Regions from separate parts of the Rhizobium sp. BK312 genome, predicted to be linked through region 2. Evidence: riboswitches for the same ligand, from Rfam matches in the RefSeq annotation. Region 2 holds a riboswitch; the other holds the start of a gene.
What was found. A riboswitch is a leader RNA that binds a small molecule or an ion and turns the genes downstream of it on or off. The one in region 2 is predicted to bind thiamine pyrophosphate.
Positions count from the first base shown of each region.

Region 1: another riboswitch for thiamine pyrophosphate. It lies ahead of thiC (phosphomethylpyrimidine synthase ThiC); the one in region 2 lies ahead of thiM (hydroxyethylthiazole kinase).

Region 1 is NZ_JACHZP010000004.1:517,928-525,109, reverse strand. It holds gene FHT85_RS14690 (RNA polymerase sigma factor) at 1-159, opposite strand, end outside; gene FHT85_RS14685 (TetR family transcriptional regulator) at 914-1,570, shown strand; gene FHT85_RS14680 (porin) at 1,786-2,877, opposite strand; TPP riboswitch at 3,486-3,617, shown strand; gene thiC (phosphomethylpyrimidine synthase ThiC) at 3,710-5,536, shown strand; gene thiO (glycine oxidase ThiO) at 5,538-6,515, shown strand; gene thiS (sulfur carrier protein ThiS) at 6,506-6,703, shown strand; gene FHT85_RS14660 (thiazole synthase) at 6,706-7,182, shown strand, end outside.
Region 2 is NZ_JACHZP010000007.1:94,065-101,246, forward strand. It holds gene FHT85_RS20295 (sigma-54-dependent transcriptional regulator) at 1-1,002, shown strand, start outside; gene FHT85_RS20300 (hypothetical protein) at 1,050-2,657, opposite strand; gene yghU (glutathione-dependent disulfide-bond oxidoreductase) at 2,870-3,745, opposite strand; gene FHT85_RS20310 (DUF1127 domain-containing protein) at 4,326-4,472, opposite strand; TPP riboswitch at 4,706-4,802, shown strand; gene thiM (hydroxyethylthiazole kinase) at 4,853-5,656, shown strand; gene thiE (thiamine phosphate synthase) at 5,653-6,291, shown strand; gene thiD (bifunctional hydroxymethylpyrimidine kinase/phosphomethylpyrimidine kinase) at 6,288-7,100, shown strand.

The DNA of each region.
Region 1 (7,182 bases), on a different contig from region 2:
GGCCTCGGCCGCATCGCCAAGCATGCGGGTCGCGACGGCGACGATGCGCGGCAATTGCCGCGCGACCATCATGCGCATCGCCGAAACATCGCCTGCAGCGATTCGGCCAAGTAGATCCTCATCCTGGTCGCCACTCTTGGGCGCGCGATCCCACTTCATCGACAATCGCCACCGCTCCAGTTCACTGCGATAGTTGCATGGCACCTCGGCCTCGGCCTTATAGCCGGCAAACAGTGCCACTTGGATCGCAGCATCTCGGTCAGCGTATCATCCTTCGACATCAAACGCGGGTTCACGAGAATTGAACGCGGCGCTTATGCAAATCCGTCGCTCTTATGCCAGGAATTTTCGAATTCTCTTTCCACGCTGAAAGACGATTTGCGCTCGAACTATTGTCAGCTTGCAAGAAGACAGACGAAAGCTCAAGCTAGGTCGGAGCCGCAGCAGATTGCTTGTCGACCGGTCCCGCCAGTTCGACCAAAGCCATGGCGGTCAGACCCGCCGCATGACGGCGGGATCAAGACTTCGATGATCGATATGAGCTGACCGATCTGCGAACGCCGCAGGCTAAATGCATCATAGGTTTCAACTTGAACGCGGCATCGCTTCCGGAACAAGCGGGCCGGGGATCGCCCGGCCAATATATTTCGCCATCATGGCTATATCAGCATTTGCACTTTCCGATTTTCACTTCACAACATGGGGAAATTGCTCACGGAAACTTGCGCGTGGCTTATAGCGCTTGACAGGATATATTCTGTTACGATTTGCTTGCTCAATTTTTGAGGATAGATAAATACCTCCACTCCGTTGAGCATCGCTGGTATATGGGCTCCAGCACTGAACGGTATGATGGAAGAAGAATATCAATAAGAGGGGCGCAGCTTGAACATCGGTTTCTGTGGAGAGGTGAATGAGGCGAACTAAGGAGGAGGCGGCAGAAACGAGGAATGAGATTTTGCAATCCGCAAAAGCTCTGTTTCTCGACAAGGGCTACGAGAATGTCAGCCTGGAAGAGATAGCCGTAGCCGCCGGTGTCACGCGGGGGGCAGTGCATTGGCATTTCAAGAACAAGCAAGGGCTGATGTTTGCGATCCGCGACGAGGCCCAGCAGCCGTTCAAGGATCTGGCGGAGCGGATGTCGAAGGAACTGCCGCCCAACCCGCTCGATCTCATCGCCGATACCATAGCCGCGATATTTGACGATATTCACAGCGACCCGCGCAAGCGCAGCATGCTGAAAGTTATGATGCATCTCGACATGGCGTTTTGCGACGGCACCACGAGCCGTGCGAGTTCGTTTCGGCACGACATGCACGAAAATTTCGAACGCATATTCACCCTTATGGATGAAAAGACGAAACTTCCGGCTCCCTGGACGCCGGATACTGCCTCTTCCGCATTGACAGCGGTCATCGGCGGCCTGATCACCGAATGGACCCTCGACCGAGGCAGTTTCGAACTGGTCCCGTGTGGACAGATGTTCATAAAGATGGTGCTGAAGACCTGGTTCCCGCTAGCACAGACGCAGGAACTGGCGATTGCCGCGATGATACCGGAAAAAGCCTAGAACGGTTTTCCCTTCGGAATTGAAGAGAACCAACGACGACGGTTTGAAGCTTCTGCCGGGAGCTGAACCGATTTCCCAAAGCTGGAAATAAAAAAGGATCCGGAGGGAAAGCCAGATCCTTTGCTTTGATCGGAGGTCAACCGATCGATGAAAGAAGCCTGGCGGATTGGAACGTCAGGCTTCTCTTACCCGGCATTGAGCCGGGTAATTCAATATTAGAAGCTACGCTCGAAGCGCAGGATACCAGCCCACTGATCCTGGTTCACAGAATCGAAGTTGGTGTAGGAGACTTCCGGCTCGATGAGCAGGTTCTTGACCGGGTTCCACTTGACGTTCGTGGTTGCGGCAAAGATCTTCGAGTCGGTATAGGCGAGCTGCAGGTTCCACTTCAGCTTTTCGTTGATCGGAACGCCAACGCCGCCCCAAACAGCCCAGTCACCCCAGCCGCACTTCGATGCATCGTTAACCGGGCAAGCCGAACGATCGAGGTTGGTGCCGGCATACTTGTTCAGCTTGTCGCCGTCGGTGTTCCAGCCGCCCATCAAGAAGGCCGAGAAGGTACCGAAGTCAGCATCGACACGAGCCTTGATGGCGCCTTCTTCGACGATCGAGTCGTAACCGCCAACGACCTTGAAGCCCCATGCGCCGGACTTGAAGCCAGCACCGGCAACGACGTCAGGAGCGTAGTGGTTGCCCTTGTCGTCAGACCACCAGCTGGAGCCATAGGAAGCGCCCGAGCCGCTGGAGTTCGAGTCTTCAACCGAGATCACAGCCGTGAAGCCGTTGCCGGCGTCGTAGTTGTAGGTCAACTGGTTGAGTTCGTACGGACCGTCATAGATCACGTCGTCGTTGATGACGTCGCCGGCATAACCGATGTAGGAGTTGTACTGGGAGTCAGCCTTACCAACGAGGAAACCGCCGAGGCTGATGTTCGCGAACAGCAGCTTCGTGGAGGTGGAGTTGCCGTCATTCCAATCCCAACGGATGACCGTGTTGGTCTTCAGCGGGCCGTATTCGGTGTCGGTTGCCGTGTCGACGCTCAGCTCCGCACGGGTGTGCCACAGCGTACCGTTATGGCTGTTCGGGTTGTAGGCATCGTACCACTCGCCTTCGGTACGGACGCGGCCGCCGATCTTGAGGCAGGTTTCGGTGCCTGGAATGAAGAAGTAGCCAGCGCCGTATGCGTCGCAGATGCGAACGTATTCCAGCGGCTCGGGCTCAGCAGCGACGATCGCGTCAGCCGCATGGGCGCCAGAAACTGCTGCCAGCGCAGCAGCGGAGCCGAGAAGAAGGCTCTTGATGTTCATTTTAAACTCCTGGTTGCAATATGCATTCCAATTTACCGCGAGTACAAAGCTGGAACACCACCCTGAGGATTACGTCGGTTTAAACGCAACCGGGCAGTCCGGCAGATACGCACCTGATGTCGGCTTGAGTCCCCTCTAACCTCCATAATTCACCCCGCGGCAAAGGTTTTGAAATGCCTCTACCGATCCGGCCGATCGCTCGTCCGTAAGACAGTTATGTCCTATATTTGGTTTACAAACAGCCCGTATGTTTGTCAATTCTGTGAAACCCGCTCCGGCATTAGACTTGATTGCTGTTGCTTAAATGCAACTGGCGGCGGGCTGAGCCTTTTACTGCGGAATAGTCGGCCGTCGCCAAGGTTCAAGAATTCGCACCAAATCGAGACAGCCTTCCCCAATCAGGCTCGAGATCCGGAATTTTCATCGGTACCATTTATGCGGGAACGGGCTTAGATCAAGAGCAGCGTCATCGAAGATGATGATCGCGCCTATCGGAGGCTCGCCCCTATGGAATCCAAGCCGCCCCCGCGCCACACGGGTCAATCGATTGAGAAAACGCGACCGTCGTTGCGGGGTTGACAGAGAACAAGGGTAAGGCATAGCCTTTCCGTATTCACCAGGGGGGTCCCGGCAAGGGGCTGAGATACTGCTGGACAATGAGGCTTTGCCTCCTGTGGCGCAGTGACCCGTTGAACCTGATCCAGTTCATACTGGCGTAGGGACGGTGCAAGCGCTCGAAGGCTTCGGATTCCCGCCTGGATTCCATGCCGGCGTCTTTTCATCATTCCGGCTGATTGACTGGGTCTCCAACTGCAACTTGGAGCCTCAAACCATGAATATTGCCGCAAAGAACCTCACTCCGACCGTCACCACCGGCCCGCTGCCGGCATCCACGAAAATCTATGTTCCCGGAGAGATCCACCCGGACATCCGCGTGCCGATGCGCGAAATCAGCGTCCATCCGACCTCGGGCGAGCCGCCTGTCATTGTTTATGATTCTTCCGGCCCCTACACGATCGAGGGCGCCGACATCCGCATCGAGGAGGGTCTATCTCAGCTACGCCGCGACTGGGTTCTCGCCCGCGGCGATGTCGAGGCTTATGAAGGCCGGCATGTGCGCCCTGAAGACAATGGTTTCGTCACCGGCGAACGGCTAACACCGGAATTTCCGGCCAAGCGCCAGCCCCTGCGGGCGAAAGACGGCAAGGCGGTCACCCAACTCGCCTATGCGCGCGCCGGCATCATCACGCCGGAAATGGAATTCATCGCCATTCGCGAAAATCTCGGCCGCAAGGCGAAGGCAGAAGCCCTGATTCGCGATGGCGAAAGCTTCGGCGCCCATATTCCGGATCATGTCACCCCAGAGTTCGTCCGCCAGGAAGTTGCGAGCGGCCGAGCGATCATTCCGGCCAACATCAATCACTCCGAAAGCGAGCCGATGATCATCGGCCGGAACTTCCTGGTGAAGATCAATGCGAATATCGGCAATTCCGCGGTCACCTCCTCAATGGCGGAGGAGGTCGAGAAGATGGTCTGGGCTGCCCGCTGGGGTGCCGATACCGTCATGGATCTTTCGACCGGCCGCAACATCCACAATATCCGCGAATGGATCATCCGCAATTCGCCGCTGCCGATCGGCACCGTACCGCTCTATCAGGCACTGGAAAAGGTCGGCGGCATTGCCGAGGAACTGACCTGGGAAATCTATCGCGACACGCTGATCGAGCAGGCGGAACAGGGCGTCGACTATTTCACCATCCATGCCGGTGTGCGGCTGCATTACATCCCGCTCACCGTCAATCGCGTCACCGGCATCGTCTCGCGCGGCGGCTCGATCATGGCCAAGTGGTGTCTGCATCACCATCGCGAGAGCTTCCTTTACGAGCATTTCGAGGAAATCTGCGATATCTGCCGTGCCTATGACGTCTCCTTCTCGCTTGGCGACGGCCTGCGCCCCGGCTCGATAGCTGACGCCAACGACGCCGCGCAGTTCGCCGAACTGGAGACACTCGGCGAGTTGACAAAGATCGCCTGGGCCAAGGATTGTCAGGTGATGATCGAAGGCCCCGGCCATGTGCCGATGCACAAGATCAAGGAAAACATGGACAAGCAGCTTTCCGTCTGCGGCGAGGCGCCCTTTTACACGCTCGGGCCGCTGACGACGGATATCGCGCCGGGCTATGACCACATCACATCGGGCATCGGCGCTGCCATGATCGGCTGGTTCGGGACGGCGATGCTCTGCTACGTCACGCCGAAGGAGCACCTTGGTCTGCCCGATCGCAACGACGTCAAGACAGGCGTCATCACCTATAAGATCGCAGCGCATGCGGCGGATCTCGCCAAAGGTCATCCGGCCGCGCAGGTTCGTGACGATGCTCTGTCGCGCGCCCGGTTCGAATTTCGCTGGGAGGATCAGTTCAACCTTTCGCTCGACCCGGACACGGCTCGCAGCTTCCACGACGAAACCCTGCCGAAGGAGGCCCATAAGGTGGCCCATTTCTGCTCTATGTGCGGCCCGAAATTCTGCTCGATGCGGATTTCGCACGACATCCGCGCCGAAGCACAGAAGGAAGGGCTGGAAGCCATGGCGGCCAAGTATCGAGAGGGCGGAGACCTCTATATGCCGGTCGAAGCCCCTGCCCAGCCGGCTGAATGACATGCGTATTCTCGTTAAAGGGGCCGGCGTTGCCGGCCTCACGGTCGCCCACGAGCTAGTCCGGCGCGGAGCCGAGGTCACGATCTCAGATCCAGGCCGGAATTTTCATCGCGCCGCCTCCTGGCTTGCCGGCGGCATGCTGGCGCCATGGTGCGAGCGGGAAAGTGCCGATGAGGCTGTACTGACGCTCGGCCGTGATTCCGCCGATCGATGGGACGCGATTCTGCCTGGCAAGATCGTCCGCAATGGAACGCTCGTCGTCGCGCCGAACCGCGATCAAAACGAGCTGAGGCGATTCGCCAGCCGCACGACGAATTACCGCTGGGTGGACGAAGACGAAATCGCCGCCCTTGAGCCTTCGCTTGCCGGCCGATTCCGCCAGGGCTTGTTCTTTCCGCAGGAAGCACATCTCGATCCCCGCGAGGTCCTGCAATCGTTGAAGGACGATCTATCTACAAAAGGCGTCACCTTTATCGACGGGCTCGTGGATGACGATAGCTTCTCTGAAATCATCGATTGCACGGGGGCTGCCCGCATCGGCCGCATCCGCGATTTGCGCGGCGTGCGTGGCGAAATGCTCTATCTGCAAAGCGATGAGATCGTGCTTTCGCGCCCCGTCCGCCTGCTGCATCCACGTTTTCCCGTCTATATCGTGCCGCGCGGCGAAGGCCTGTTCATGGTCGGTGCGACGATGATCGAGACCGACTTCAAAGGGCCGATCACCGCCCGTTCGCTGATGGAACTCTTGAACGCAGCCTATTCGCTGCACCCGGCCTTTGCCGAAGCTGCCGTGGTCGAAACCGGCGCCGGCATCCGCCCTGCCTTTACAGATAACCTTCCGCGCGTGACGCGGCAGGGCAAAGCCATCCTTGTCAACGGCCTCTATCGCCATGGCTTCTTGCTCGCGCCCGCCATGGCCGAGAAAGCCGCCGATCTCGTCTTTTACGGGCACGACGAAAGGAGCCGCCAATGCGCCTGATCATCAATGGCGAAGCGCAGATTGTTGAAGCAACGACGCTTTTACAACTTCTCACGGCTCTCGAATATGAGGGCGAGTGGCTGGCAACCGCCGTCAACGGCGAACTCGTCCATAGCGAGGAACGCGGCGACCATATCCTAACCGACGATGACAGGATCGAGATCCTGACGCCAATGCAGGGAGGCTGACCATGCTTGAACTCTACGGAACCCAAATTACATCGCGCCTTCTTCTCGGCACGGCGCGCTACCCCTCCCCGGCCGTACTGGCGGAAGCCGTCAAACGTTCGCAAACCGGGATCGCGACTGTATCGCTGCGCCGGGAAACGGCGGGCGGGCGTAATGGGGGCACATTCTTTGAGATGATTCGCGAACTCGGCGTTCGCGTCCTTCCCAATACAGCAGGCTGCCACGGCGTATCCGAAGCGATTCTAACCGCGAAAATGGCGCGCGAGGTCTTTCGGACCAATTGGATCAAGCTCGAGGTGATCGGCAATCACGATACGCTGCAGCCCGACGTTTTCGCGCTGGTGGAGGCGGCGAGAATCCTCACCGATGACGGCTTCGAGGTCTTTCCCTACACGACGGACGATCTCATCGTCGCCGAGCGGCTGCTGGAAGCCGGATGCAAGGTGCTGATGCCCTGGTGCGCGCCGATCGGAACGGCG
Region 2 (7,182 bases):
GTGCTGGAAAATAGGGCGTTGCGGCAGGCGGCGGAGCAGGCGCAGGGCGATCTGCCGCTGATTGGACAGACCCCCGCGATCGAGCGGCTGCGCCATACATTGCGGCAGATCGCCGATACGGATGTCGATGTGCTTGTCACGGGCGAGACTGGCAGCGGCAAGGAAGTGGTGGCGAGCCTGCTGCATCGGTGGAGTCGGCGAGCGAAGGGCAATTTCGTTGCGTTGAATTGTGGTGCCCTGCCCGAAACCGTGATCGAGAGCGAGCTTTTCGGCCACGAACCGGGCGCTTTTACCGGCGCCCAGAAGAAGCGCGTTGGGCGCATCGAACATTCAAGCGCCGGCACCCTGTTTCTCGACGAGATCGAAAGCATGCCGCCGGCGATCCAGGTGCAGATGCTGCGCGTGCTGGAAATGCGCGAGGTGACGCCGCTCGGCACCAATGAAGTTCGTCCCGTCGATCTTCGCGTCGTCGCGGCAGCGAAGGTCGATCTTGCCGATCCTCGCCAACGCGGCGATTTTCGCGAGGATCTCTACTATCGCCTCAACGTCGTCACGCTTTCCATTCCGCCATTGCGTGAACGGCGCGATGACATTCCGTTGCTCTTCGGCCATTTCGCCGATCGCGCCGCCGGCCGCTTCAAACGCGAGGTGCCGGCCCTATCGACAACGGTGCGCCGCCATCTGCAGCAGCACGACTGGCCGGGCAACGTTCGCGAACTCTCGCATTTTGCCGAGCGCTTCGTGCTCGGTCTCGAATCGACGACAATGGCAAAATCCGACGAGGCGCCGGCGGCGGACGAAGGTTTGCCGTTGCCCGCTCGAGTAGAGCGCTACGAAGCCGAACTCATCCGCGAAACCCTGTCACAGCACAATGGAGATGTGCGCCGTACCATCGAAGCGCTCGGCATTCCCAGGAAGACCTTCTACGACAAGCTCCAGCGACACGGCATCGTCAGAGGCGATTTCGCCGGCTTTGATGGGGATGATCGCCGAGGCTCATGATCCGCTGCCGATGAGCCACCGCGCCAGCTGAAGCCGTCGTGTGAACTTCAGGCGCTGCGGCGCATGTCCCTGGCATTGCCTTGCCTTTGCCGGGCCGCTGCCTCGGCGGTGCGATCCAGAACCAGCATCGCTTGCGCAACCACCGCTGCGAGCGCTTCATCGCTCCTGGAAGCGGCCACGACCAGCGGCGCGCTCAGGCAAATTCTAAGAGCACTTGCCGGTACATCACCAAAATCGGCACAGCGAACGGGCTGGCCGAGACGCACCAGGGCAACTCCATCGCCTTCGACGGCCAGCTCCTTGTAGACCGCTGCCATTTCCGCTGCGGTCAGCATGGCGCCATCTGTGCAATTGCGCAGGTAAAACGAAAAGATGGAGGGAATTTCATCCCAGCGAAGAGCCGATGATGCGCCCCACAGCTCACGCCGCTCCAACGGCCGGCTCTGCAAAGGCTCGAAAGCCGGATCGTTCGCAAGACGATCGGAGACTGCCTCGGCAAAAATGGACAAGACCTTGACTACACGGTCTTCAGGAATATCGAGGAAGCATCCGAGTTCGAACAGCGCGGCTTTCCAGCGCAGCAGCAGGCCGAGATTGGCGCGGTCCGGCAAAATGTCGCGAGCGGCCCAGTCTTCCGGCCACTCTGCCTTCCCGCAATAGTCGGCCAAGGCTCCGGGCAGCGCACGCGATTTGAAGCGTTCCGACATTTGCGGCGGGCACAAAAGCGCGCCGCTGAAAATCGGCCCGGCAAGGAATTTCGAACCCGTGAGCGCGACCATGAAGCCATGGGCGAGATAGGCGCGGATCGTTGCCGCTGACAAGCGAAACTGGCAGGCATCGATCATGATATCCAGCACGGTGCCGAAACGCTCCTTCAGACGCATGACGGTCTCAAGGCTCGGCGCCAGCAGGCTGGTCTTCGATACGTCTGTTACGACGAGAAGGCACCTGAGGCCGGCTGCGCGGGCAAGCTCGATGAGGCCGCGCAGCTCCTCTTCCACCTCGCTATCGGCGCGAAGGGAACCATCCTTGTTGCGCACGGCAATGGTGGCGTTGCGTGTTGCGTCCCCTGGCCGCAATTCTTCGCCCTTGGCGACAGACCGTGCGCTGCTGACGCGGCTCATGAAATGCCGCCCGGCTGACGCCATCATGACGCCGCTGCCCGTTTCATTCCCCATCAGCGTGATGGTCATCAGGGCACGCTCGTCCTCGCCCGCCAGCAGTGCTGCCGAAAAGAGATGAATGTCCGTGCCCGATGTGGCCAGGATTACATCGATCCGGGGTGCCGACGCTTGGTTGAGGCCGAGCAAGCGCAACAGATCGTCACGCATGCGCCCGATTTCGCGGTCATAGACAGCCGACGGCGAGCTTGTTTCCATCTCCCGCCTCAGATCCGCGTAAAAGGATTCGACCGTGGCAAAGGCGGCGGCGGATATGGTCGATGCCGTCGACGAGCCGAAAGCGAGATCTTCGGGCCGGGGTGCCGGACCATAGCCATACATGTTGAGCCCGGTGAGCGGATCGCAATCCAGCCGTTCATCGCCACCCGACACCAGGTGTTTCAGCAGCGCATCCCTCGCCTCGCTTTGTTGCTTCGACAACGCACCCGTAGTCGCATTTTTATCCAGGGTACGGTCGTCAGCAACTTGCTGCATGGAGAAGCATTCCTCTTTCGCCAATGTCGACACGCTTTGCAGAATCGCGCTGCGGTCTACGCCGAGCGGGGGAGCCTCGGCAGCCGAACATTACGCTTCACAAGATGGAGCGAGGCTGACTTGCCGAGACCGACAGCACCCGCAGTAAGCGCAATAAAAGAGCTCGCGATCCGGAGGGCCGCGAGCTCATTTCTGCAAAGCGAATTGTTGGATCAGCCTGCAGCTTCCAGCTTATCCTGCGTCTTCGTCTCGAAGTCGCTGGCATCGTGGCGCTCACGCAGCTGCTCGGATGGATCGCCCGACATGCGGTTGACCATGCGGCCGCGCTTGACGGCAGGACGCGAGTAGATTTGCTCGGCCCAGCGCTGCACGTTCTTGTATTCCTGCACCTGCAGGAACTCGGCCGCGCCGTATTGCCACCCCTTGGCCAAACCGCCGTACCACGGCCAGATGGCGATATCGGCGATCGTATAGTCGCTGCCGGCGATATATTCGCTTTCGGCCAGGCGACGATCGAGAACATCGAGCTGACGCTTCACCTCCATGGCAAAGCGATCGATCGCATATTCGATCTTCGTCGGCGCATAGGCGTAGAAATGACCGAAACCGCCGCCGAGATAGGGCGCGCTGCCCATCTGCCAGAACAGCCAGGAGATGCATTCGGCCCGAGCCGGCTGCTCGGTCGGCAGGAAGGCGCCGAATTTTTCGGCGAGATACATCAAAATCGAGGCCGATTCGAAAACGCGAACCGGCTTCGGGCCACTGCGGTCGAGCAAAGCCGGGATCTTCGAATTCGGATTGATGTCAACGAAACCGCTGCCGAATTGATCGCCCTCACCGATTTTGATCAGCCAGGCATCATATTCCGCACCGCTGTGACCAAGCGCCAGCAGCTCTTCGAGCATAATCGTGACCTTCACGCCGTTGGGCGTTCCAAGCGAATAGAGCTGAAGGGGATGGCGTCCTACCGGCAGTTCCTTCTCGTGAGTCGGGCCGGCAATCGGGCGATTGATATTGGCGAACTGGCCGCCATTGGCCTTGTTCCAGGTCCAGATTTTCGGCGGGGTATATTCGGCAGGGCCGGTCATGGGCATCCTCCTTTTTCGGGAATCGAATTTGGGCGATCTTCGATGTAGCGCGCTACATAGATCGCACATAGAGGCCGCTCTTCATTTTTGCGAGAGGAGAATGCGCACTCTTTAACGCGGAAGCGCTCTTGCCGCCTGGGTTAGGGCGCGGACTCTTCGATCGCGTTAGGCCATTGGCAAATGCCTGGAGGTTCATGAAACGAAAAAGCCTGCCGCGGGAGGAGGAGCGGCAGGCTTTTTACAAGAACCGAACAGCGGATGGGAGGAGGAGTTCCGCTATTCCTGCAGCCGTCCCTGGGAGGAGGATAAGGACGTCTGCCAAGCGAAGGGATGCGGGAGGAGATGCATCGCTTCGATGAAGACGAACATACCAGTCTTTTGCTCAGTTCATAGGCATTTCTTTGCAAGGCAGTTATGCGCTATGCGAAAATCGGGCAGCTGGGTCGATCGTAATCTTCAGCCAGGGCGGTGAAGAATGAGCGGGATGCCTATAAAGCAAAAGCGCCTGCTCGGGGGAACAGGCGCTGGTATAATGCAGCTTTTATAAGGAGCCGTCGCGTATAAGGAGCCGTCGCGGCCGTTAGCGAGCGATCGCTGCACGGGCAACATTGCGGATCTCGCCGCGATCGATACCCAGGTCGTGCAGTTCGCGCGTGGACATACGGCCCAGTTCGGCGACCGTCTGACGATACTTGCGCCAGTTGTTGAAAGAGCGTGCTACGTTCATGATGATCCCCTTTCCTTGGGCTTTCGAAGCTGAGCAGCCGTGCTTGGCGCTCCCGTCGCTTCGATAAGAACTATATAGTCGAACCCATTGGCTTTTTGCAGAGCTAAGGAATCACCGCACCTATGCGTCTACTGCATGCGTCGCCCGAAAAGCAGGCGATCTTCATTCGTCGGTCGCGCCTACCTTGACGATTCGCTGATGACAGCGCCGCCTTTGTCTGCGAAAAGAAAAGAGATGAGAGACAGGGGCGTCCGCTATCCGGCGGGCTGAGAAGCACCCTTCGAACCTGAACCAGATCATGCTGGCGGAGGAAGTCGCTCGGGACCTCGCGAAGCTGAAGCACGTCGTCCCTACGCGTCTCGCCGCCTGAAAGGGGCGATATGCAAGACCAAATCACACCAGGCAATCTACTTCGCACCATGCGGGCGAACCCTCCCCTGGTGCAATGCATCACCAATTTCGTCGCCATGAATATCGCGGCCAATGTGATGCTTGCCGCCGGCGCATCGCCGGCAATGGTACATGCCGAAGAGGAGGCCGGTGAGTTTGCCGCTATCTCCGGCGCACTGACGATCAATATCGGTACGCTTTCCGCGGGTTGGCTTAGGGGCATGCTGAAGGCCGCACAGTCGGCAAACAATGCCGGCAAGCCCTGGGTCCTCGATCCCGTCGCCCATTATGCGACCGCGTTTCGTCGCGATGCCATCACGCGCTTGCTGGAACTAAAGCCGACAATCATTCGCGGCAACGCATCCGAGATCATCGCGCTTGCCGGCGGGACGAGCCGCGGCCAAGGCGTCGATAGCCGCGATGCCGTCGAGCAGGCGGAAGATTCCGCCCTTCAACTCGCGGAAAAGCACAGCTGCGTAGTGGCAGTCACAGGCGTTACGGATTTCGTGACGGATGGGCAGAAGGCGAAGCGCATTGCAGGCGGTTCGCCATTGATGCCGCAAGTAACCGCACTTGGATGCTCGCTAACCTGCCTCGTCGGTGCGTTTGCGGCGGTAGCTCCGGATGATCCGTTCCATGCGACCATAACGGCGCTTACGGTCTTTGCCGTTGCCGGCCAACAGGCAGGAGCGGCTGCAGAGGGGCCAGGCTCCTTCTCCTGGCGCTTCCTCGATGCCCTTGCCGCCCTAACCCCGGAAACACTGGATCACGACGCAAGGATATCGGCAGCATGAACACAGACTTCGATCTCTCGCTCTATCTCGTCCTCGATCCGCTGCTATGCCGTGATCTCGGTATGGTGGAGACAACGCGGGCGGCGGTGGCGGGCGGCGCCACCATGATCCAGCTTCGCGACAAGGAGGCTTCGATCCCCGCCATGATCGAAACCGGCCGTGCCCTCAAGCAAATCCTGCACGGAACGAATGTCCGGCTGATCGTCAACGACAATGTCGAGGCTGCCATCGCCATCGGCGCCGATGGCCTTCACATCGGCCAGGAAGATATGAATGCCGCCGACGCCCGCCGCCTGATCGGCCCGGACATGATCCTCGGCCTCTCGGTGGAAACGGAGGCTCTCGCCTCCTCCATAGATGCCGGAATCATCGACTATGCCGGGATCGGTCCGGTCTTTGCCACATCCACCAAGCCCGACCACAAGCAACCGATCGGCTTTGACGGGCTTGCCCGCATCGTCAGGCTTTGCCCGGTTCCTTCAGTGGCAATCGGCGGCCTGAAGGCTGTTCATACCGCCGATGTCCTTTCGTGCGGCGCAGATGGCCTCGCGGTCGTCTCGGCCATATGCGGACAACCGGACCCGCAAGCGGCGACAATCATCATCGCGAAAGCCATCAAGGAGGCTCGCCAATGATCCGCAACGTTCTATCTATCGCCGGCTCCGATCCCTCCGGCGGTGCTGGCATTCAAGCCGACCTGAAGGCTTTCTCCGCCCGCGGCGTTTATGGAATGGCGGCTCTGACCGCCTTAACCGCGCAAAACACTCAGGGCGTCTCCGGCGTCCATCCCGTGCCCCCTCATTTCGTGGCAGACCAGATCAATGCGATCTTTGCCGACATCCGTGTGGATGCCGTGAAGATCGGCATGATCGCTAATGCCGCCATCGCCAGTGCCGTCGCGGACATTCTGGCGCGACATCGCGATGTACCCGTCGTCCTCGACCCGGTCATGATCGCCAAGGGTGGCGCAGCCCTGCTGGCTGCCGATGCCGTTGACGTGCTGACCACGCGGCTGCTGCCGCTTGCGACCGTCATTACCCCGAACCTACCCGAGGCGGCTGCGCTGTTGCATGACGCCGAGGCGACGAACCGCGAAGACATGGCGCGCCAGGCGCGTGCGCTGGCAGCGCTCGGGCCTTCAGCAGTCCTCGTCAAGGGTGGTCATCTGGAGGGTGACGAAAGCCCGGATGTGCTCGCAAGCGGCGGTCATGTGGCCTGGTTCGAAGCTCAGCGGTTGCCGACCAAGAATACGCATGGAACGGGCTGCACGCTCTCCAGCGCTATCGCGGCAGAGATCGCCAAGGGCCTGCCGCTCCCCGAAGCTATCGCCGTCGGCAAGGCCTATCTCGCCGCCGCGGTTGCTGCCGCAGGCCAGCTTTCCGTCGGAAGCGGCCATGGGCCTGTTCAGCATTTCCATGCACTGTGGGCCACAAATAAGGAGTAGCGAGCCTGTTACTCAAGGGTCGCCGTTTCTGGTGCCGGCCGCGGCCTCGATCGGGCATAAGACAAAAAGCGCCGTCCTGATG